3 regions of the Mesorhizobium sp. L-2-11 genome follow, and region 3 is predicted to be linked to each of the others. Evidence: predicted binding sites of a transcription regulator. Region 3 holds the regulator's gene; each other region holds the start of a gene.
The links. Region 3 encodes PhoB, which activates phosphate uptake and scavenging genes when phosphate is short. Its sites were predicted from a motif close to TGTCATNNANCTGTCAT; they were not measured.

Region 1 (7,584 bases), 270 kb from region 3:
CGACGTCGATAACGACTTCCTCGATCGGCTCGAGCAATGCGCCATTGTCGCCCTGCCGCATGACGACGCGCGGCCGCGACACGGCGATCTCGAACCCTTCGCGGCGCATGGTCTCGATCAGCACGGCGAGTTGCAATTCGCCGCGGCCGGAGACGAAGAACGAATCCTTGTCCGGCGATTCCTCGATCTTCAGCGCGACATTGCCTTCGGCCTCGCGCAGCAGGCGGTCGCGGATGACGCGGCTGGTCACCTTATCGCCCTCGGTGCCGGCCAGCGGGCTATCGTTGACGAGGAACGACATCGTCACGGTCGGCGGATCGATCGGCTGGGCATGCAGCGGCTCGGTCACCGACGGGTCGCAGAACGTGTCGGCGACGGTGCCCTTCGACAGCCCGGCAATGGCGACGATGTCGCCCGCCTGCGCTTCGTCGATCGGCTGGCGCTCAAGACCGCGGAAAGCCAGGATCTTCGAGATGCGGCCGGTTTCGACCTGGGTGCCGTCATGATGCAGCACCTTGACCGCCTGGTTGGATTTCAGCGTGCCGGATTCGATGCGGCCGGTGATGATTCGGCCGAGGAACGGATTGGCTTCCAGGATGGTGCCGATCATGCGGAACGGGCCGGGATGAACGGTCGGCGCCGGCACGTGCTTGACGACGAGGTCGAACAGCGGCGCCAGACCCTGGTCCTTCGGGCCTTCGGGGTTTTCCGAGACCCAGCCGTCGCGGCCCGAGCCGTAAAGGATCGGGAAGTCGAGCTGCTCGTCGGTGGCGTCGAGCGCTGCAAACAGGTCGAATACTTCGTTGACCACCTCGACGTGGCGGGCGTCCGGCCGGTCGATCTTATTAATGACGACGATCGGTTTCAATCCGACCTTGAGCGCCTTGCCGACGACGAATTTGGTCTGTGGCATCGGCCCTTCGGCGGCATCGACCAGCACGATGGCCGAATCCACCATCGACAGGATGCGCTCGACTTCACCGCCGAAATCGGCGTGGCCGGGGGTGTCGACGATGTTGATGCGGGTGTCCTTCCAGTCGACCGAGGTCGCCTTGGCCAGGATGGTGATGCCGCGTTCCTTTTCGAGGTCGTTCGAATCCATGGCGCGTTCGGCGACGCGCTGGTTGTCGCGGAACGAACCGGACTGTTTCAGGAGCTGGTCGACGAGGGTGGTTTTCCCATGGTCGACGTGCGCGATGATCGCGATATTACGAATTTTCATGTTGTGGTCTCGGGAGCGTTGCAGGCAGCAGGCCAAAAGGCGCTGCCTCTTTCGGTTGGGCGGCTCATACAGGGTTTTTCGCAATTGCGAAAGAGGAGGCGTGCCACCAAATACATGGTCACCAAATCTTAAGCGTCTTGGTGTGAAATTGAATTATTAACCAAAGCGGAACCTTTCACTGTCGGGACAGTTCAAATTTCATGAGCAAAACTGGCATCAGATACTGGCCAATCCTTGCATGGGCTGCCCTCGCCGTTCTGCTTGCGGCAGGCGTGGCACAGTCAGCCGCGAGGTCGAAGGAGGCACGGCCTGCCCTGCCGTCCGACACTCGAACGGCGGAGCAGTTGTTTGCCGATGCTCCCGATGGCGTCGACCCGGTGGTGACCGGGCCGGTTAGCGCCGCCTTCAAGCAAAGGCAGGAGGCCGCCAACTGCGACCGCGCTGTTTGGCCCAATATTCCGGCCGTTTGCTATCCAGATTGACGACGCGCCCGGCGGTAGTCATCCCGAGATCCCGTTCCGCTGCGAGCCTTCACGCCCCCCTCTGCCCTGCCGGGCATCTCCCCCACGAGGGGGGAGATCGGACGTCGCCGCCGCTTTCGCCAACCTCCAACGTTGCAGGCGCGAGCGGAGCGCCCAAGCTGCCAATCTCCCCCCGCGTGGGGGAGATGCCAAGTTTTGGCCAAGACGGCAGGACAGAGGGGGCGCTGGCCCGCCTGCGTTTTGGCCACTATTGAAACCATTCTCTCACGCCGAATGCACCGGATCGAGCGTGACCTTGTAGAGTTCATTGTCGTCGCGATCCATCAGCCGCACCGTCATCTGTTCAGTGGCGCCGTCGATGTCGACGAGGCCGAAGAACTGCAGGCCGGCCGAGGGTGGCAGGTTCTGCCCCTGCTCGGCTGTCGGCGCCTTGATGAATTTCAGCTCCGGGCCGAAGGTCATGTCGAAATCGTTGGGTCCAAAGGTGCCGGCATGGAGCGGACCGGAAACAAATTCCCAGAACGGATTGAAGTCTTGGAACTGCGCCTTGTCAGGATTGTAGTAGTGCGCCGCTGTATAGTGCACGTCGGCGGTCAGCCAGACGGTGTTGGTGACGCCGGCATTCTTTATGTAGCGAAGCAGGTCGGCAATTTCCAGTTCGCGGCCCTTGGCCGGGCCATTTTCGCCATTGCTGACGGCCTCGGCGCCGGCCTTTTTGGTGGCGTCGTTCCAGACGACGAGACCGAGCGGCATGTCGGCGGCGATGATTTTCCAGGTCGCGTTGGAGTTTGCCAGTTCGCGCTTCAGCCACTTCATCTGCTGTTCGCCCAGAATGCGCGATTGCGGCGTCACCGCATCCTGCATGCCGGGGCCATTGGCGCCGCGATAGGAACGCATGTCGAGGAAGAACACTTCGAGCAGCGGCCCGTAGGCGATCTTGCGATAAACGCGGCCGGGTTCCGACGGTTCGTAGCGGATCGTCGTCATCTCGTGGAAGGCACGTGCCGCGCGTGCCGCCAGCACATGAATGTTTTTTTCCGAGTAGCGGTCGTCGGCGCCCAAATCCTTCGAATCCGACCAGTTGTTGACCACCTCGTGGTCGTCCCACTGGTAGAAGGTCGGGCAGATCGCGTTGAGCCCCAGCACATGTCTGTCCATCATGTTGTACTTCCACTGGCCGCGGTACTCGTCCAGCGTCTCGGCAACCTTGCGCTTTTCGTCGATGAGGACCTTGTTCTTCCAATTGCTGCCGCCGGCAAGCTGGACCTCGTCCTTCATCGGGCCGTCGGCATAGACGGTGTCGCCGGAATGCAGGAAGAAGTCGGGCGTATGCTTGCCGATCGTGGCATAGGTCTTCATGCCGGTGTCGTCGATGCCCCAGCCCTGGCCGGCGGTATCGCCCGACCATGCGAACCGAATATCACGCTTCGAGGCCGGCGCCGTGCGGAAGCGGCCGACGATCGGCTCGGAGACGGCGTTGATGTCGGCGAGATCGGCCGCGATCATGCGGTAGAAGATGTCCTGGTCGGAGGCGAGGTCGGTGAGCAGCCGCTTTACCGTGTAATCGCTGGCCGGCGACGTATCGAGCGGCGCAAGACGGACGGCGTTGGCGAAATTTTCCGTCGACGACACTTCGAACATGACACGCGAAGGGCGGTCGGTGCGGGTCCACACGACGCCGCTGGTGGCGTCGACGTCGCCCGACTGGATGCCATGGGTGAAGGCGGGCCGCTGATTGGCGCGCGAATAATAGGGAAACGCGAAGCCCGATATGCCGACGAGGCCGGCGGCGCTCGCCGACGTGACAAAAGCGCGGCGTGAAATCCTGTTCATGGCTGTCTCCTGGATGGCTTAAACGTCGCCGCCAAGGTCCAGCCTCAATGTTTCACGCACATCTCGAAACCATGAAGGTTTTATTACACTGAACAGGTGATCTCCCCCCTTGAGGGGGGAGATTAGCGCCAGCCGTCACAACTCAAGCCGCCTGCGGTTCCGGCTCGAAGGCCGGACGGTTGGTGTTGATCAACAGCGAGATGCAGGCTGCGGCTATTGCCGTCATGCCGGCGATGAGGAAGGCAAGCTCGTAATCGCCCTGCAATTCACGCATGGTGCCGCCGAAGAAGGCGGCGGCCGCCGCACCCACCTGATGGCCGGCGACGATCCAGCCGAAGACGATTGGCCCGCTGCGGTCGCCGAACGCCTCGTTCGACAGCCTGAGCGTCGGCGGCACGGTGGCGATCCAGTCCAATCCGTAGAGCACGGCGAAGATGATCAGGCTGGTCGACGAAAAGCCGGAATAAGGTAGATAGATCAGCGACAGGCCGCGAATCGCATAATAGACGCCGAGCAGCTTGCGCGGGTCGAAACGGTCGGTAAGCCAGCCCGACAGCGTCGTGCCGATCAGGTCGAAGATGCCCATCAGCGACAGCAGGCCGGCGGCTTGCACCTGCCCTATGCCCATGTCGCCGCAAAACGCGATCAGGTGCGTGCCGACCAGTCCGTTGGTGGTGAAGCCGCAGATGAAGAAAGTGGCGAACAAATACCAAAACACGCGCGTGCCGGCGGCACGACGCAGCGTGCTGAGCGTGTGCATGAGAAAATTGCCTTGCGAGGCCGGCGGAACCGGCGGCACGTCGTCGACGTCCGCGCCGTAGCGCACCATGCCGATCGAGGACGGACGTTCCGGCACCAGCAGCCAGACCAGCGGCACCAGGCAGGCGGTGGCGACAGCAATGGCGATGGCGACCGGCTTCCAGCCGCCGGATTGGGCGAGCGCGGCGAGCAGCGGCAGGAACACCAGCAGGCCGGTGGCGGCGGAGGCCGACATCAGCCCCATCACCAGGCCGCGATTGGTCTTGAACCAGCGATTGACGATGGTGGCCCCGAGCACCGTGGCGACCGCGCCGGAACCGACGCCGGAGAATACGCCCCAAGTGAGAAGCAGGTGCCACGGCTGAGTCATCAACAGGCTGAGCGCCGTCGAGCCCGACATCAGCACCAGCGCCGCCAGCAGCGTGCGGCGCAGCCCGATCCGTTCCATCAGGGCCGCGGCAAACGGTCCGGTCAGGCCGTAGAGGAAGATGCCGATGGCCGCGGCGAGCGAGACGACATCGCGCCGCCAGCCGAAAGTCTCCTCCAGCGGCAGCATCATGACGGCCGGCGCCGACCGCAAGCCTGCCGCGATCAGCAGGCACAGGAAAATGACGGCCACCACGACAAATGCATAGCGCTGGCCAAACGGGCGGGATTGGACTATCATGTTACTGACCGGTACGTTGCGATTGCACCAACGTACGTACCGATCGGTAACATTGTCAAGCAGGCAACGGCGCGTCCTAGATGAAAAGCATTGAGCCAACGATCAAAGCCGATGAAGTAACCCCGCCCCGCGCCGGCGAAAAAATTCTTCGCGTTGCCCGCGACCTGTTCTACCGGCAAGGCATCAGGGCGATCGGCGTCGACGAGATCGTGCGGCGCGCCGGCGTCACCAAGCCCAGCCTCTATCGCAGCTTTCCGTCCAAGGACGAATTGGCCGCCTCCTACCTCCGCCAATTCGACCTCGAGTTCTGGGCCCGCTTCGACGAGGCGGTGGCTGCCCATCCCGGCGATCCGCGCGCGCAGATCGCCGCCTTCCTGACACGCATCGGCAAGCGCACGCAAAAGCCCGACTATCGCGGCTGCGGCATGACCAATGCGGCCGTCGAATATCCCGAACGGGGCCACCCGGCCCGCGTGGTGAGCGAGGCCAACAAGCAGGAATTGCGCCGACGCCTGCGCGCCATGGCGGCGGCGATGGGTGCCAGCGACGCCGATACGCTGGGCGATGGGCTGCTGCTTCTGATCGAAGGCGCCTATATCAGCGGCCAGCTGTTCGGTGCCGGCGGACCGGCGAAGTCTGTGGCCCGCAACGCCGACCTGCTGATCGAAGCGAGCTTGAAGAAATAGCGTTTGGCATTACAGCGCCGCGCGTTCTTCCGGATGCGCAAAGGACGCTGTAACACTTTGCAGGCCGACGCTGCCCTCATTGCCCTGCCGGGCATTTCTCCCCGTATAGTGACGGGGAGAAAGACGCCGCCATGAGTGGTTTCGCCAATCACCAGCTGCTGAATGGGTGCCAAGGTCGAGGTCAGCGGGCTTCTCCCCGTTCACGGGGAGAAGGTGCCGGCAGGCGGATGAGGGGCGGCGCTACGCCGGGGTTTGCCCGCAAATTTCAGGCGTTTCGGCTACTTGCTTGCCTTGGCCCGCTCGATCGCCTCGACGATCATCCTTTTGGCATAGGCGGCGTCGTGCCAGCCCTCGATCTTGACCCATTTGCCGGGTTCGAGATCCTTGTAGTGCTCGAAGAAATGCTGCACCTGCTGGCGGGTGATGTCTGGCAGGTGCGTGTATTCGGTGACGTTCTCGTAGCGCAGCGTCAGCTTGGGCGAAGGCACCGCGATGATCTTTTCGTCGAGGCCGGAATTGTCCTCCATCACCAGCACGCCGATCGGCCGCACATTGATGACGCAGCCCGGCACCAGCGCGCGCGTGTTGCAGACCAGCACGTCGATCGGGTCGCCGTCACCCGACAGCGTGTGCGGCACGAAGCCGTAATTGCCGGGATAGCGCATCGAGGTGTGCAGGAAGCGGTCGACGAACAGCGTGCCGGCCTCCTTGTCCATCTCGTACTTGATCGGCTCGCCGCCGATCGGCACCTCGATGATGACGTTGATGTCCTCCGGCGGGTTCTTTCCGATGGCGATGGCTTCGATTCGCATGGCTTTTGTCCCTCTTTCGATTGGAGACCGATAGCGGGCAGCGGCGCATGGTGCAATGCGGCGAATGGTACTGAGGACATCATCACTTCGTCATCCCAGGCCGGAGCGAACGCGAAGCGGAGCGCAGACCCTGGGATCCATTCCGTGAAATCAGCCGAAGAATGCAGCGGCGCAGAATGAAAGCCGCGATCCTCTCCGCCCTGTTCGGCATCAGAGGTTCTGCACCGTCGCTACACCCTAAAGTTACGGCATTGGATCCCAGGGTCTCCGCGACGTCGCTTCGCTCCTGCTCCGCCCTAGGATGACGAGGCCAGGTCATTCCCAGACGAAGGCGACCTTCTTCAGAGCCTTTTGCTCGAAGACCTCGACGCCCTCGGCGACGTCGCGGCCGCCGGCGCCGGCATAGAAGCTGAGCGCGCTTTGGTTGTCCTCCAGCGCCCACACCACCATGCCTTTCAGGCCATGATCCGCCAGTCGCGCCCGTGCGGCCGAGAATAGCCGGCTGCCGAGCCCGATGCCCTGATATTCCGGGCGCACGTAAAGTTCGTAGATCTCGCCCTGCTGCTTGAGCTCACGGGCGCGGTTCTTGCCGATCGTGGCGTAGCCGGCGACCTTGCCGCCGATCTCGACGACCAGGACGGTGGCGGCACGGCGAATCGCGTTCGCCCACCAGTCGGCGCCGCGGCGGTTGATCATCGATGTCAGCGTGCGATGCGGGATGATGCCGGAGTAGGCGCCGCGCCAGGCCAGCAGGTGCACGTCGGCGATGGCGCTTGCGTCGCGCGGCTCGGCTTTCCTGATGTCGATACTCAGCGTCTTCATGATTGGTTAACCATAAACCCGCGTTGCCCGATTGCAAGAGTCCGGTCAGCGGCTCCCAAGCTTTCGCACAGACGATAGACGTGCCGTTGAGTGCTGAAAAAGCCGTAGCGACTCAGATTTCGACCAGATGGTCGTCCAGCTCGTTGCTGTCGCCGGAAGAAACTGGGAAATGCTCGGCCAGCACCGCACCCGTCTCTTCGATCGCCTTGATGAAGCCGTCGGCGAGACGATCGTCGCGGGCATGCGCGGTAAGGTCGCGGACGACGTCGTCCCAGACATGTTGGCCGACGCGGCTGTTAAT
Region 2 (7,584 bases), 590 kb from region 3:
TATGTCACCAGCGGCCGTTTGACGCCGTGGTTGATCAGCATGCGGCGGGTCTGCGGCGAAGCACCTGATATGATGAAGCGCACGCCGGCGCGCCTCGCCTTGTGGGCAGCGCTCTCGATGACGTTGGCCGCCGTTGAATCGAAGAACGGCACTGCCGAGCAGTCGAGGATGAAGTTCTTGCGCTGGTCGGCGATGCGGTCCAGCACCGTGGCGACGGTCGAGGCGGCGCCGAAGAAGAAGGCGCCGGAAATCCGGTAGACGACGGTGTCGGCATCGCTGGCTTCGCTGGAATCGTATGCGCTGGCGGCGCCGGTTCTGTCGGCGACATCGTCCTGCACCAGTCCCTGATCAGGCTCGACCGCAATGCTCTTGGCCATGCGGTCGATGAACAAGATCGAGCCCAGCGCGAAGCCGACGACGATGCCTTCGGTGAGATCGCGGAAGATGACGATCAGGAATGTCGCCATCAGCACCAGCGCGTCGCCGCGCGAGGCACGCAGCAGCGTGGCAAAGGCCTGCTTCTCGAACATGTTCCAGCACACCACCGCCAGAACGCCGGCAAGCGCTGCAAGCGGGATGTAGCTGGCCAGCGGCGCCGCCACCAGCATCAGGGCAAGCAGGAGGGCAGAGTGGATCATGCCCGAAACCGGTCCATGCGCGCCGGCCCGCACATTGGTCGCCGTGCGGGCTATGGTGCCGGTGGTGCAGATGCCGCCGAACAGGGCGGACGCGATGTTGGCAAAACCTTGCGCCACCAGTTCGCAGTTGGAGCGGTGCCGCCTTCCTGTCATGCCGTCGGCGACCACCGCTGATAGCAGCGATTCGATCGCGCCGAGCAGCGCAAAGGCTAAGGCGTCCGGCAGGACGTCGATCATCCTGTCGAAGCTGATCGGCGGAAAGGCCGGCATTTGCAGGCTGCGCGGGATGCCGCCGAAGCGCGTGCCGATCGTTTCGGCAGGCAGCGAAAACAGCGCCACGACAAGCGACGCCAGACCGATGGCGATCAGCATGGCTGGCCATTTCGGCCGCCACCGCTTCATCAGGGCAATGGCGACGATGGTCAGCAGAGCGACGAAGGTGGCGGCGAGATTGATCGTGCCGGCCGCCTCGCCGATCGCCATCAGCTTCGGCACCAACGGTCCAGGTTCTTTGCCGGCGAGTTTCAGCCCGAACAGCTCGACGATCTGGCCGGAGAAGATGATGATGGCGATGCCGGCGGTGAAGCCGACGGTCACTGGATAGGGAATGAACTTGATGTAGGTGCCAAGCCTGAGATAGCCGATGACGAGCAGCAAGACGCCGGCCATCATCGTCGCCAGCAGCAGGCCGTCGACGCCGACCCGTGCCACGGTTGCCGCCATCAGCACGATAAAGGCGCCCGCCGGCCCGCCGATCTGGAAACGGCTGCCGCCCAGCGCCGAGACGAGGAACCCGCCAATGATGGAAGTGTAGAGCCCGCGCTCCGGCGACACGCCCGATGCGATCGCGATCGCCATCGACAGCGGCAGCGCCACGATGGCCACGGTCAGTCCGGCGATGGCATCGGCCCTGAAGTGCTCTGATGTGTAGCCTTCGCGCAGCACCGTCGCCAGCTTCGGCGTGAACAGTTCGGAAAATGTCGGCTGCGCCGGTTGATGAATTGCCCGCCGGGTTCGATCCATGGACTGCCTTCCGCTCCTGATCCGTGCCGCCCAATCAGCGGTTTTGGTGCATGCGTAAAACCAAGCAGGCGGCGGGATCGTCGGCAGGACTGTCGGCGGTCCCCGTCGCGCGACTATTTCGGCTCAGGCTGGCGGGTTCTGCGGCACGACCGGCTTGAGGCGTACCCCCCTGCCGCCGCGCTCGCTGGCCTGGTTCTCGCCGATCAGCTCCACGCCGACCTCGTCGAGGGCCTGGATGACCTTCATCAGCGTATCGACCACGCCCCTGACCACGCCGTCGCTCGCTTCCATGCGCTGAATGGTTGGAAGCGAAACCCCGGCGCGCTCGGCGAGCGTCTTCTGATCGATGCCGGCCAGCGCCCTTGCGGCGCGCATCTGCGCGGCAGTGATCATCGGCTAAAAACCCCGTCTGAATGCATTCCCATGTATAATACCGTCATTGTGATGGTTCAAGCATCATGATGCACATGTCAGACATGCACACGTCCTGGTTGCATCCTGGGCGAGCCTGCGCCTGCTGGACCAGCAAGCCCCAGCCGCCGCAACATTGAGGAGATTAGGCGAATCGTCGTTCGGAACGGGGCGGTTCAGGCGCCGGCGGTCTGCCCGCGCCATCGCTGGAACGCCCATGCGGCCAGCCAGCACAGCATCGCCCAGGCGAAGCCGGCGCACCAGCCGGCCAGCACGTCCGATGGCCAATGAACGCCGAGATAGACGCGGCTGATGCCGACCAGCAGTGTTGTCAGCACGGCAAGTGCCAGCACATAGATCCTGGTCGTTCGCCCAGGCAGGAAACGCGACGCCATGCTGCCCAGCGTCAAATATGTCACCGCCGACAGCATCGCATGGCCGCTTGGAAACGAAAGCGTCGCCACGTCGGCAAGATGCGAGACCAGGTCGGGGCGCGGCCGATCGATTCCGAGCTTCAGCACGCTCGACAGGGCCTGCCCGCCAGCCACTGCGACGAAGACCAGAAACGCTGCTCCCGGCTTGTGGATCAGCAGCAGATAGACGATCACTGCCACAGTGATCAGCCCGAGCACGATGGCGCTGCCGAGGCTGGTGATATCACGCATCGTCCCTTCCAACCATGGCGGTCCGATCGGATTGTCGGGCTGTCCCGCTTCACGGAAGGCGAGCATGATTTCCGTGTCGAAGGCGTGCGGCGTGGTGTCTCGCGCCACCTCCATCAATTCCTCGAACCCCCACAGTCCGCCGGCGATGACCAGTCCGGCCAAAAGCACCGGGAACTCGATCCAGTTGAGCAGCTTGTTTGCGGTATTCTTCATCGGCCATCGTCCTACAGCGCCGCACGTCCTTTTGGACGCGCAAAGGACGCTGTAGCACTTTGATTTTTGCGCATGATCCTTTCGGAAAATCGATTCCGATTTTTCGGGATCATGCGCAGTTACAGTTTTTGCAGATAGGGTCCGAGCGTGATCAGCGCCACCGCTGCGACGGCGAGCACGATGCCGGTGGCCTGCAACGAATTGACGCGCTCGCCGAAGAACACCAGTGCCACCACGTTCACCGACACCAGTTGGATCACCGCCGACAGGCTGAACGACACCGACATGCCGAACTCACGGATCAGCCGCAGCATGATCAGATTGCCCGCTGAATAGAGCGCCAGAGTCAGAACGATCTTGCCGAGGCTCGGCGCCAGCCCCCATTGCTTGGCCGCCGTCGCCGCCAGCAGGAAGATCACCGTCGAAATGCCGAGCTGCCCCAGTCCCCAGAAACTCACGTTTTTGTTCCTCCCGAAGCAGTGCTTCCGCGCCTGTCGCAGATCTTGTTTCGGAAGCGTCGGTCGCGGTCAAGCGGCCTGATCAAAGACATGAGATCGGGGCTGGAAATTGGCCGGCAACGTCATCAAACTGTGATCTGCTGGCGATACGCGGTCAGTCAAGCAACACGCTCCAGCCATCCCAAAGAGCCAGAGGCAAGCCCCCATGACTGAACATCGCCCCGACGCCCATTTCCGCACCAGCCTGCTCGAGGAAAACGATGGGCCAGGAACCAATCCCACCGACAACCAGACGATGGGCGAAATCATCGCCGCGCGATTCTCGCGCCGTGGTTTTCTGCAGGGATCGCTCGCCGCAACCGCCATCGCCGCCACCGTCAGCCCGCTCGCGCTGATCCTCGCCGACGATGCCCGCGCCGGCGGCGGCTCGGTCTTCAGTTTCGACGAGGTTGAGGCAGGCGTCGACGACAAGCACCATGTCGCCGCCGGTTACGACGCCGACGTGCTGTTGCGCTGGGGCGATCCGCTGTTTGCCGATTCGCCGGATTTCGATCCGACAAAACAGTCGGCGGCGGCGCAGGAAAGGCAGTTTGGCTACAACAACGACTATGTCGGCTTTATCCCGATCGACGGCTCAGCCGAGCATGGCCTGCTGGTGGTCAACCACGAGTACACCAATCCGCATCTGATGTTCCCGGGCCTTGTCACCATCGTCGATGGCGAGGCCAAGCAGGCCCCGCTGAGCAAGGAACAGGTCGACATCGAGATAGCCGCGCATGGGGGCACCATCGTCGAAATTCGCAAGGTATCAGGCAAATGGCAGGTGGTGCGCGACAGCAAGCTCAATCGCCGCATCACCGCCAACACCGAAATGGCGCTGTCCGGCCCCGTCGCCGGCCATGACCGGGTCAAGACCAGTGCCGATCCGACCGGCACCAAGGTCTTCGGCAGCGTCAACAATTGTGCCGGCGGTGTCACGCCCTGGGGCACCTACATCATGGCCGAGGAAAACATACACGGGTATTTCTCGGGCGAGCTGCAGGAAGGCCACAAGGAAGCCGCCAACTACAAGCGCATGGGGATTCCCGAAGGCGCCTACGAATGGGCTGCGCATTACGACCGCTTCGACATCGGCAAGGAGCCCAACGAGCCGAATCGCTTCGGCTGGGTCGTTGAGGTCGATGTCAACGATCCGACCTCGGTGCCGCGGAAGCGCACTGCCATGGGCCGTTTCAAGCATGAGGGCGCCGAATCGGTCGTCGCCAAGGATGGCCGTGTGGTGTTCTACCAAGGTGACGACGAGCGTTTCGATTATGTCTACAAATTCGTCACGGCCGGCAAGTTCAACGCCGAGGACCGCGCCGCCAACATGGATCTTCTCGACGACGGCACGCTCTACGTCGCCAAATTCGCCGAGGACGGTACACTGGAATGGCTGCCGCTGGTTCACGGCCAGGGTCCGTTGACCGCCGAGAACGGCTTTGCCAGCCAGGCCGACGTGCTGATCGGGACAAGGCTTGCCGCCGATCTTCTCGGCGCCACCAAGATGGACCGCCCCGAGGATATTCAGCCCAACCCGACGACCGGCAAGGTCTACGTCATGCTGACCAACAATTCGAAGCGCAAGACGGAGCAGGTCGACGCCGCCAACCCGCGCGCCGAAAACGCTTTCGGCCACATCATCGAGATTGTCGAGGATGGTGGCGATTTCACTGCCACCAAGGGCAAGTGGGAAATCATGTTGAAATGCGGCGATCCCTCGGTGGCCGAAGTCGGCGCCACCTTCTCGACCGCGACGACCGCCAATGGCTGGTTCGGCATGCCGGACAATTGCGCCATCGATGCGGCCGGCCGGCTCTGGGTCTCGACCGATGGCCAGGGCCCGAAGGCGACCGGCCGCACCGATGGCCTGTGGGCGGTCGATACCGAAGGCGAGGCGCGGGCGACATCGAAGCTGTTCTTCCGCGTGCCGATCGGCGCCGAACTCTGCGGCCCGCTGTTCACGCCCGACGACCAGACCGCCTTCGTCGCGGTCCAGCATCCGGCCGATGGCGGCGAGGACTGGGAGGCTTTTGGCCGTCCCTCCTATTATGAGGACCCATCGACCCGCTGGCCCGACTTCAAGCCCGACATGCCGGTGCGTCCGTCGGTCGTCGCCATCACCAAACAGGGCGGTGGCAAGATCGCTGTCTGATTCGCCGCAAGCGCTGGCAGCGCCAAGGAAGGATTTCGTCGATACGAAATCCTTCCTTTCATTCGGCGCGCTGAACCACGGCCACGTTCATCATGCTTCTCAACCTGAAGCCAATGGACTCGTATAATCCTATGGCCGTGGTGTTGCTGGCATAGGCGTGGAGATAGGGAATTTCGCCGCGCGCCGCTATCTGGTTTGCCACGAACAGCGACAGCAGCTTGCCCAGGCCACCGCCCCGAAATTCCGGATGTGAGCACACCCCGCTAAGTTCGGTATAGCCGGGTTGCTTCATGCGTTCGCCGGCCATTGCCGCAAGTCGGCCCTCGATCTTCACGCCCCAAAAATCGCCGAGGCTCAAGGCTTCGAGCGTGAATGGGCCAGGCTTGGTGACCGATGCCAAGGCGAGCATCTCAGCTGCATCGTCTCGCGTCAGACGTTGCACGCGCTTGTCGGAGACCATCTGCAATGGCCGCTCGGCAATCATCTGAACCCCGGGCGCGGTCGAAGTCGCCGAAAGTTCCGCGGGCAGAGCAATGGCGTCCGCCTGAAGCAGGATCGCACTCTCGCCTGGCGACACAAGTTTTCCGAGCGCCTGCAGGCTTTCCGCATCGTCCGCGGCACTGGCGGCGAAGGGAGCGATCGAGGGCCGATACCGCATGGCGAGATCGTCACCCTGCGCGAAGGCCTGGTGTCGCGTCCGAAGCGCACTCCACACGGGACGGTCAAGCAGGTGTTTCATCGCGCGGCACCTTCCGGCTTCTTTACACGACGGTCGAGCGGCGCCGCGGCGAGGCCTTCCTCGATGGCGGCCAGCTGATCAAGAAGTGGCCCGGAAAGATCCGCGCACAGATCCGCGACGGCATCCTCGATGCGCGGCCAGACGTCGTGCTTTGCGACCTCGACCAGCCGCTCGCCGTGCAGGGTGAGGCAGACAATCCTGCGCCGCTGGTCATCATCCGATGGACTGACCTCGACCAGTCCCAATGCGGCCAGAAGCGACACGCTCCGCGTAACCCCTGGCTGCGCGACCCCGAGGGATTGCGCCAGTTCCCCGACTGGCAGCGGGCCCAGCCTGTCGAGCGCAGCGAGCAGCGGGTATTGACTCGACTGAACCGGCACATCGAGGCAGTCGAGCAGGCGCTGCGTATCCGCCTGCAATTGCTCGCCAATACGCTTCAGCCTGCTGCCCAGGCACAGGAAGCCAAGGGATCTTATGACGTCTTCCATAACCGGCCTCCCAGTCAATAACATGATATATAACATTATATGGAAATCAAGCGCCGCCTTCGCATGACTGCCTTTGAGGCGTCGTCACCAGATTTGGTCGTCTTAGGTCGGGAACATCGCTCGGATGCTGGCGCTACGTCGCTTGGGGCAGGCCGTTCGGTCAGGTCCGCAGCCGGTAGCCTGTTCTGAAGATCCACGCGACGATCGCTATGCAGATAAGCAGGAAAACGAAGGTCATGCCGAGGCTGATGCCGATCGAGACGTCGGACTTGCCGTAAAAACTCCAGCGAAAGCCGCTGACCAGATAGAGGACAGGGTTGAACAGCGTCACGGTGCGCCAGGTGCCGGGCAGCATGTCGATCGAATAGAAGCTGCCGCCAAGGAAGGTAAGCGGCGTGATGATCAGCAGCGGCACCAGCTGCAGCTGCTCGAAGCTTCTCGCCCAGATGCCGATGATGAAACCGAACAGGCTGAAGGTCACCGACGTCAGCACCAGGAAGGAGAGCATCCAGAACGGATGCTCGATGGTCAGCGGCACGAACAGCGACGCGGTCCCCAGGATGATCAGGCCGAGTATGATCGACTTGGTCGCCGCACCCCCGACATAGGCGATGATGATCTCCAGATAGGACACCGGCGCCGACAGCAATTCGTAGATCGAGCCGACGAATTTCGGGAAATAGATGGCGAAGGAGGCGTTGGAGATCGACTGCGTCAGCAGCGACAGCATGATCAGCCCCGGCACGATAAAGGCG
Region 3 (7,584 bases):
CCCACCGTTGCCGTCTGCCGCGGATGCCGGAAGCAGCTAAGAAATTACCCGCGAGACGCGGAAAAACAACTTTTTTGAAAAACGCCGCGGCGTGAAGCCGCGGCGTTTCAGGTTTTTTGGCGAAGGCGGATCAGTTGCAGACCGGGACAGCGCCCGCTGCCACGCCGGCACAGACCTCTTCCTGCTTGATCCAGCCGGCGTCGATGACGACGTTGAGATTTTCCTTGGTGATGGCAATCGGCGTCAGGAACAGCGACTTGACGACATTGCCGCCCGGCGTGGTGAAGTCCTTGACGCCGGCAATGTCTGTCATCGGCTTGCCGTCTGCCAGCTGCGAAGCGATCTCGGCGGCGTTCTTGCCGAGCTCGCGCGCGTCTTTCCACACCGAGACGGTCTGCGTGCCGAGCGCGATGCGGTTCAGCGCGGCATGGTCGCCGTCCTGGCCCGAAACCGGGACGGATCCGGCCAGGCCTTGCGCCGTGAGCGCCGCGACGACGCCACCGGCGGTGCCGTCATTGGCGGCAACCACCGCATCGACCTTGTTGTCGTTGGCGGTCAGGAACTGTTCCATGTTTTTCTGGGCGTTGGCAGGAAGCCAGCCGTCCGTATAAGCCTCGCCGACATTCTTGATCTTGCCGCTGTCGATGGCATCCTTGAGCACTTCCATGGAGCCAGCGAACAGGAAATCGGCATTCGGGTCGGCGCCCGAGCCCTTGATGAAGACGTAATTGCCTTCCGGCGCCATCTTGAACACTTCGCGGGCCTGCATGCGGCCGACTTCCTGGTTGTCGAAGGTCAGATAGAAAACGTCCTTGTTCTCGATCAGCCGATCATAGCCGACGACCGGAATGCCTTCGTCCAGCGCCTTCTGCACCGCCGGACCGATGGCCGAGGCATCCTGCGCAAGGATGATCAGCGCGTTGGCGCCCTGCGAGATCAGGCTCTCGACATCGGTCAGCTGCTTGCCGGGATTGGACTGTGCGTCAGCCGAAATATATTTGTCGCCGGCGGCCTCGATCGCCGCCTTCATGGCGGCTTCGTCGGTCTTCCAACGCTCTTCCTGGAAGTTCGACCACGAAACGCCAATGACCTTGTCCTTGGCCTGCGCGGCCGACGCGAGCGTCAACGACATGGCGACTCCCGCCAGAATGGCGGCTGCGAATCTCTTCATGATAATCCTCCCTGCGCCGCGTGCGGCGCGACCAACTGGCCCGAAGGCCGGCACAAAGGCTCGTATTTTTTCGAGCCTCGAAAAAATACTGGTCCAACGCCGAAGCACTGTCAACACCGATTCTGATGGGTCTTGATGTCCTGTTGGCTTTTTTTCGAGGCTCGGAATAAACAATGACAGCCCCTTCTGCTTCTGCCAGTATTTGTCGGACATTACCGACGGCTTCCGATTCAAGAGCGGCCGCGGCAATGAGGAGGAACAAAAAATGTCGGTTGGAATCCGTCATGACGATTTGCGCCGGCGCAACCGGGCGATGGTGATTTCGGCGGTGCGCCGCGCAGGCCAGCCGTCGCGGACCGAGATCGCCGCAATCACCGGCCTCAGCCATTCGACCATATCGGCGATCTCTTCCGACCTGATCCAGGAAGGCATATTGGCCGAGAGCAAGGCGAGCGAGACGGTTTCGCTGAAACGCGGCCGGCCGCAGGTCGGCCTCAGCCTCAATCCGCAAGCCGCTGCGGTGTTGACAGTTGTGTTGTCGCTGAATTTCCTGTCGGTCGCCGTCATCGATTATGCCGGAAAAGTGGTCGCCGAGGAACAACGCCGGCTGGACACGCTGACCATGTCGCGTGACGCGCTGATCGGCGAATGTATCGCCATCGTCCGGCGCCGGCTCGAAGATCCCGACCTCGACGTCCAAAGCGTCGCCCGCATCGCGCTGGCGATCCAGGGCATCACCGATTCCCATGCGCGCGCCATGTTGTGGTCGCCGATCACGCCGCAGACGAACATCGCCTTCGCCGACATTCTGGAACGCGAGTTCGGCATCCCGGCCATCATGGAGAACGACTGCAACATGATGGCCGTAGCGCTGCGCTGGCGCCACCCGGATCGCTACCGTGACGATTTCATCGCCATCCTGCTCTCGCACGGCATCGGTATGGGGCTGGTGCTGAAGGGCGAGTTGTTCACCGGCACCCACTCCTCAGGCGGCGAATTCGGCCACATGATCCATCGGCCGGGCGGCGCGCTTTGCCGCTGCGGGCGGCGCGGCTGCGTCGAGGCTTATGCCGGCAATTACGCCATCTGGCGCAACGCAAGGCAATTGAGCGAGGACGCCGAGCCGGTCGCCGATATCAGCGACGCCGAGATGCGGGCCCTGGCGGCCCGGGCGCGCGAGACGGACGGACCGGAGCGCGAAGCCTACCGCAAGGCCGGCGAAGCGCTCGGCTTCGGGCTCGGCAGCCTGTTCGCGCTGATCGATCCGGCGCCGGTGGCCATGGTCGGCGCCAGCGCTGCCGCCTTCGACCTGATCGAGCCGGCGCTGCGCGAGGCCATTGCTCAGACCGCCGGCGGCCAGCATTCGGGTTCGATTTCCTTCGACACCGAGCCCAACGAGCTGCCGCTGATCCGCGAAGGCTGCGCCATGCGGGCGCTGAGCTTCGTCGACCAGGAGATTTTCGCGCCCGGCGCACAAGGGAAGTCCGGCACGATCAGGAGAGACGTGGCTTGAATTGACCCGAAAGAGTACCGGAGTATCCACCGTTGGTTCCTTGGACCATCGCAGACATTCGGGATTGGCCGAAATCCTCCCAACTTCGTCATCCCAGGGCGAAGCAGGGCTTGCTCGGCCCAAGGATGACGAAGCGATGGGCGTTTCAGCTAATCGCGAAGGCCTGCGATCCGCCAACGCAAGTACGCCCGACCTGTCAGAACTTCCGCGCCGAGGAACCTAGTCTTCCCTGATCGCATAGCCTGCGCCGCGGATGGTGCGGATGACGTCGGGCATGCGACCATTGTTGACCGCCTTGCGCAACCGGCCGACATGGACGTCCACCGTGCGCTCGTCGATGTAGATCGTCTCGCCCCAGACATTGTCGAGCAACTGACTGCGCGAAAAAACCCGGCCCGGATGCCGCATCATGAATTCGAGCAGCCGGAATTCGGTCGGCCCGAGCCGGATCTCGCTCTTCTTGCGATAGACCCTGTGCGATTCGCGATCGAGCATGATGTCGCCGACCTTGAGCACGCTGGACAGCACTTCCGGCTTGGCGCGGCGCAGCAGCGCCTTGACCCTGGCCATGAATTCCGGTGTCGAGAACGGCTTGACCAGATAATCGTCGGCTCCGGTCGAAAGGCCGCGCACCCGGTCGCTCTCCTCGCCGCGCGCGGTCAGCATGATGATCGGCAGCCGCTCGGTTTCGGGACGCACCCGAAGGCGCCGGCAAAGCTCGATGCCGGAAACCGCCGGCACCATCCAGTCGAGCACCAAAAGATCGGGCACGTTTTCCTGCAGCCGGATTTCGGCCTCGTCGCCGCGCGTCACCACCTCGACCTGATAGCCTTCGGATTCAAGATTGTAACGGAGGAGGACGCCCAGCGGCTCTTCATCCTCCACCACCATGATGCGCGGCGCGATCATCGGCCGGTCACTCCTGTCATGTCGCCGGCGCCGACATCGTCGTTTCGTCGAGCTTCGGGCGATCCGCCGGCAATTGCTGCCCGGTCACGACAAAGTAGGCGTTTTCGGCGATGTTGGTGACATGATCGCCGATACGCTCGAGATTCTTGGCGCAGAACAGAAGGTGCGTGCAGGCGGTGATGTTGCGCGGATCCTCCATCATGTAGGTCAGGAGCTCGCGGAAAACCGCCGTGTATTTCACGTCGATCTTCTGGTCGTCGGCGCGCAGTTCCTTCAACGCGCCGGCATCGCGCGCCACATAGTGCTCGACCACGCCGCGGAGCTGCACAAGAACCAGATCCGCCATCGCGTCGATACCGTGCGACAGATTCCGCGGCGTCGCGCTCTGCCCGACTGCGCTGACCCGCTTGGCTATATTCTTGGCCAGATCGCCGATGCGCTCGAGATCGCCGGCCATGCGGATTGCGCCAACCACGGCGCGCAGATCCTGCGCCATCGGCTGCCGCTTGGCGATAAGCGTGATGGCGCTGTCGTCGAGCTCGCGCTGCCGCGCATCCATGATGGCGTCGTCCGAGACGACGCGCTGCGCCATCGCATTGTCCGACGCGAGCAGCGCGCGGATCGAAGCTGCGACCATTGCGGCGGCGAGCTCGTCCATGTCGCGGATCAGGCGGTCGATATGCTCCAGTTCCTCGTCGAAAGAAGCGACGGTGTGTTCACCCATGGTGCTGTCCTCGTGTTCGAAATTCGCCGGACCCGCTCAGCCGAACCGGCCGGTGATGTAGTCCTGGGTGCGCTTGTCGTCGGGGTTGGTGAACATCTTGTCGGTCGCGCCCTCCTCGACCAGATAGCCGAGATGGAACATCGCCGTGCGTTGCGACACGCGCGCCGCCTGCTGCATCGAATGGGTGACGATGACGATCGTGTAGTTCTCGCGAAGTTCATCGATCAGTTCCTCGACGCGGGCGGTGGCTATCGGATCGAGCGCCGAACAGGGCTCGTCCATCAGGATCACTTCCGGCGACACGGCGATGGCGCGGGCGATGCACAAGCGCTGCTGCTGTCCGCCGGACAGACCGGTACCCGACTCGAGCAGGCGATCCTTGACCTCGTTGAACAGGCCGGCCTTCTTGAGGCTCGATTCGACAATGCCGTCCAACTCGGCCTTGCTCCTGGCCAGGCCGTGAATGCGCGGACCGTAGGCGACGTTTTCATAGATCGACTTCGGAAACGGGTTCGGCTTCTGGAATACCATGCCGACGCGGGCCCGCAGCTCGACGACATCGATCTTCGGGTCGTAGACATCCTCGCCGTCGAGCGTGATTTTGCCGCTCACCCGTGCGATATCGATCGTGTCGTTCATTCGGTTCAGGCACCGCAGGAACGTCGACTTGCCACAGCCCGATGGCCCGATCAACGCCGTCACCTGATGCTCGCGGACATCGAGATCGACGTCGAACAGGGCTCGCTTCTCGCCGTAGTGAACAGAGACCTTTTCGCCCTTCATCTTGATCGAAGGGGCGTTGGTTGCGCTGCTCAGTTTCTGCTCGACGCCGGCTTCCGTCATGAAGTTCATATCCTCTACTCCTTACCAGCGCCGCTCGAAGCGCCTGCGCAGTATCACCGCGATGGCATTCATGATGACCAAAAACACCAGCAAAATCAAAATCGCCGCCGAAGTCTTCTGCTGGAACCCGGCTTCCGGGAAATCCGCCCACATGAATATCTGCACCGGCAGGATCGTCGCGGGATCGGTGAAGCCGCCGGGAATGTCGACGATGAAGGCGACCATGCCGATCATCAGCAACGGCGCGGTTTCGCCCAGCGCATGCGCCATTCCGAGGATGGTGCCGGTCATGATGCCCGGCATCGCCAGCGGCAAGACGTGATGGAATACCGTCTGGACCTTGGACGCTCCGATGCCGAGCGCCGCCTCGCGGATCGACGGCGGCACGGCGCGCAGCGAAGCGCGCGAGGCGATAATGATGATCGGCAGGGTCATCAGCGCCAGCACCATGCCGCCGACCACCGGGGCTGAGCGCGGCATGCCGAAGAAATTCAGGAATACGGCAAGCCCAAGCAGGCCGAAGACGATCGAAGGCACCGCCGCCAGATTGTTGATATTCACTTCGATCATCGTCGTCAGCCGGTTCCTGGGCGCAAATTCCTCAAGATAAATCGCCGCTGAAACGCCGATCGGGAAGGCGATGGCCAGCGTTACGATCATGGTCAGGAACGATCCGACGACCGCGCCCCAGACACCGGCCAGTTCCGGCTCGCGGCTTGCGCCGGTGAAGAAGAAGATCGAGTTGAACCGGCTTTCGATCAGGCCGGCGCTCTTCAGCATGTCGAGCCAGACAATCACCTTGTCCGAAATCTTTCGCGATGCTTCCGGCGTCTCGATGACGCGCAGGAATGCCTGGCCGCTCGCGGCGGGCGCCGTGCTGTCCAGCGCCTCGATCACCGTGCCCTTTGCGATCACTGTACCGTTGGCCGCAGGCGACAGCGCGGTCAGCTTGACCGTGCCGCCATTGAACGCGACCAGCAGCGACGACGCGCCGCTTGTCAGCGTGAGCATGCCGTTTTCCCCCTCGGTCGCACCATGGCCGCGCGCCAGCGCCAGCATGGCATCGTCGCCGAAGGTCAGATCGATGTCGCCGCTGGTTTGCGAAGGCGTGACGCTTGTCGAAATCGCTTCGTCTGAACCGACGTCGGCAAGCAAACCCTTGAGGTAGAGGTCGGCAAAATCGTCAAGTGGAACCGCATAGTCCACCGTTCCTCCGAGCATCCCCGGATCAGCCGCAATATCCTTGCGCAGGAACACGCCTGTGCCGGTGGAAATCAGCCCGCGCAGCAGGCGCTTGTCCTGGCGGCTCGTCACATTAGGAAATTTTGCCGTAAGCGCTTCCTGAGCGATGGCGTCGTAATTCACCTCATCGAGTTTCGCCGGGTCGACCTTGGCCGCCGAAAGATCGATCGGCAGCGTCACATAGTTCTGCCGCAGCGCAGGAATCGCCTGCGTGACGATCGTCGACAGGAGCAGCACAAGGAACAAACCGGCCAACGCGACAGCTGCGGCGCCAAGCCATTTGAACCACGTTTCCGTGCGGTAGCGGCCCTTCAGCCGCGCCTTCGCGGCATCGTCGGTATGAATACTGACCGGCCGTCCGACGGCGCCGAATGACGAGATCGCATCAGTCATATTGCTCTCGGTATTTCTGGACGACGCGCAAAGCGACGATGTTGAGGGTAAGCGTGATGCAGAACAGCACCAGGCCGAGTGCGAAGGCTGCAAGCGTCTTGGCGCTGTCGAACTCCTGATCGCCCACCAGCAGCGTCACGATCTGCACGGTCACGGTGGTGACCGCTTCGAGCGGGTTGGCCGTGAGGTTTGCCGCCAGCCCCGCCGCCATGACGACGATCATTGTTTCGCCAATTGCGCGGCTGACGGCAAGCAGCATCGCCGAAACGATGCCCGGAAGGGCAGCGGGAAGGACCACCTTGCGGATGGTTTCCGACTTGGTCGCGCCAAGGCCGGCTGAACCGTCTCTCAGGGATTGCGGGACGGCGTTGATCACATCGTCGGACAGCGAGGAAACGAAGGGAATGATCATGATACCCATGACCACGCCTGCGGCGAGCGCGGATTCAGACGCGACGTTGAGGCCCAGGCTTTCGCCGATGCCGCGGAAGTAAGGCGCAACCGTCAGCGCGGCGAAGAAGCCGTAGACGACGGTCGGAATGCCGGCGAGGATTTCCAGAACCGGCTTTGCGACCGCGCGGACGCTTTTGGAGGCGTAATCCGAAAGGTAGATCGCGGCCATCAGCCCGATAGGCGCAGCCACCAGCATAGCGATGAAGGTGATGAGCAACGTGCCGGCAAAGAGTGGCACCATGCCAAAAATGTCCTCGTTGACCGCCCCGGCCTCGGCTCCCGCGCCGGTGAAGGCGCTCTGCGGCGACCAATGCGTGCCGAACAGGAACTTGTAGA

Region 1: the regulator PhoB is predicted to act here: its motif matches at 3,609-3,625, upstream of JG739_RS04685 (alkaline phosphatase D family protein).
Region 2: the regulator PhoB is predicted to act here: its motif matches at 3,529-3,545, upstream of JG739_RS03100 (PhoX family protein).

The regions. Positions count from the first base shown of each region.
Region 1 covers NZ_AP023257.1:980,186-987,769, reverse strand. The annotation lists gene typA (translational GTPase TypA) at 1-1,222, opposite strand, end outside; gene JG739_RS04685 (alkaline phosphatase D family protein) at 1,969-3,537, opposite strand; gene JG739_RS04680 (MFS transporter) at 3,680-4,963, opposite strand; gene JG739_RS04675 (TetR/AcrR family transcriptional regulator) at 5,044-5,649, shown strand; gene ppa (inorganic diphosphatase) at 5,928-6,461, opposite strand; gene JG739_RS04665 (GNAT family N-acetyltransferase) at 6,777-7,283, opposite strand; gene JG739_RS04660 (TPM domain-containing protein) at 7,396-7,584, opposite strand, start outside.
Region 2 covers NZ_AP023257.1:658,785-666,368, reverse strand. The annotation lists gene JG739_RS03120 (SulP family inorganic anion transporter) at 1-1,661, opposite strand, end outside; gene JG739_RS03115 (helix-turn-helix domain-containing protein) at 1,785-2,054, opposite strand; gene JG739_RS03110 (phosphatase PAP2 family protein) at 2,249-2,950, opposite strand; gene JG739_RS03105 (hypothetical protein) at 3,070-3,408, opposite strand; gene JG739_RS03100 (PhoX family protein) at 3,614-5,602, shown strand; gene JG739_RS03095 (GNAT family N-acetyltransferase) at 5,661-6,341, opposite strand; gene JG739_RS03090 (MarR family winged helix-turn-helix transcriptional regulator) at 6,338-6,829, opposite strand; gene JG739_RS03085 (ABC transporter permease) at 6,990-7,584, opposite strand, start outside.
Region 3 covers NZ_AP023257.1:1,246,920-1,254,503, reverse strand. The annotation lists gene xylF (D-xylose ABC transporter substrate-binding protein) at 131-1,171, opposite strand; gene JG739_RS06020 (ROK family protein) at 1,437-2,684, shown strand; gene phoB (phosphate regulon transcriptional regulator PhoB) at 2,904-3,593, opposite strand; gene phoU (phosphate signaling complex protein PhoU) at 3,610-4,317, opposite strand; gene pstB (phosphate ABC transporter ATP-binding protein PstB) at 4,354-5,169, opposite strand; gene pstA (phosphate ABC transporter permease PstA) at 5,182-6,795, opposite strand; gene pstC (phosphate ABC transporter permease subunit PstC) at 6,788-7,584, opposite strand, start outside.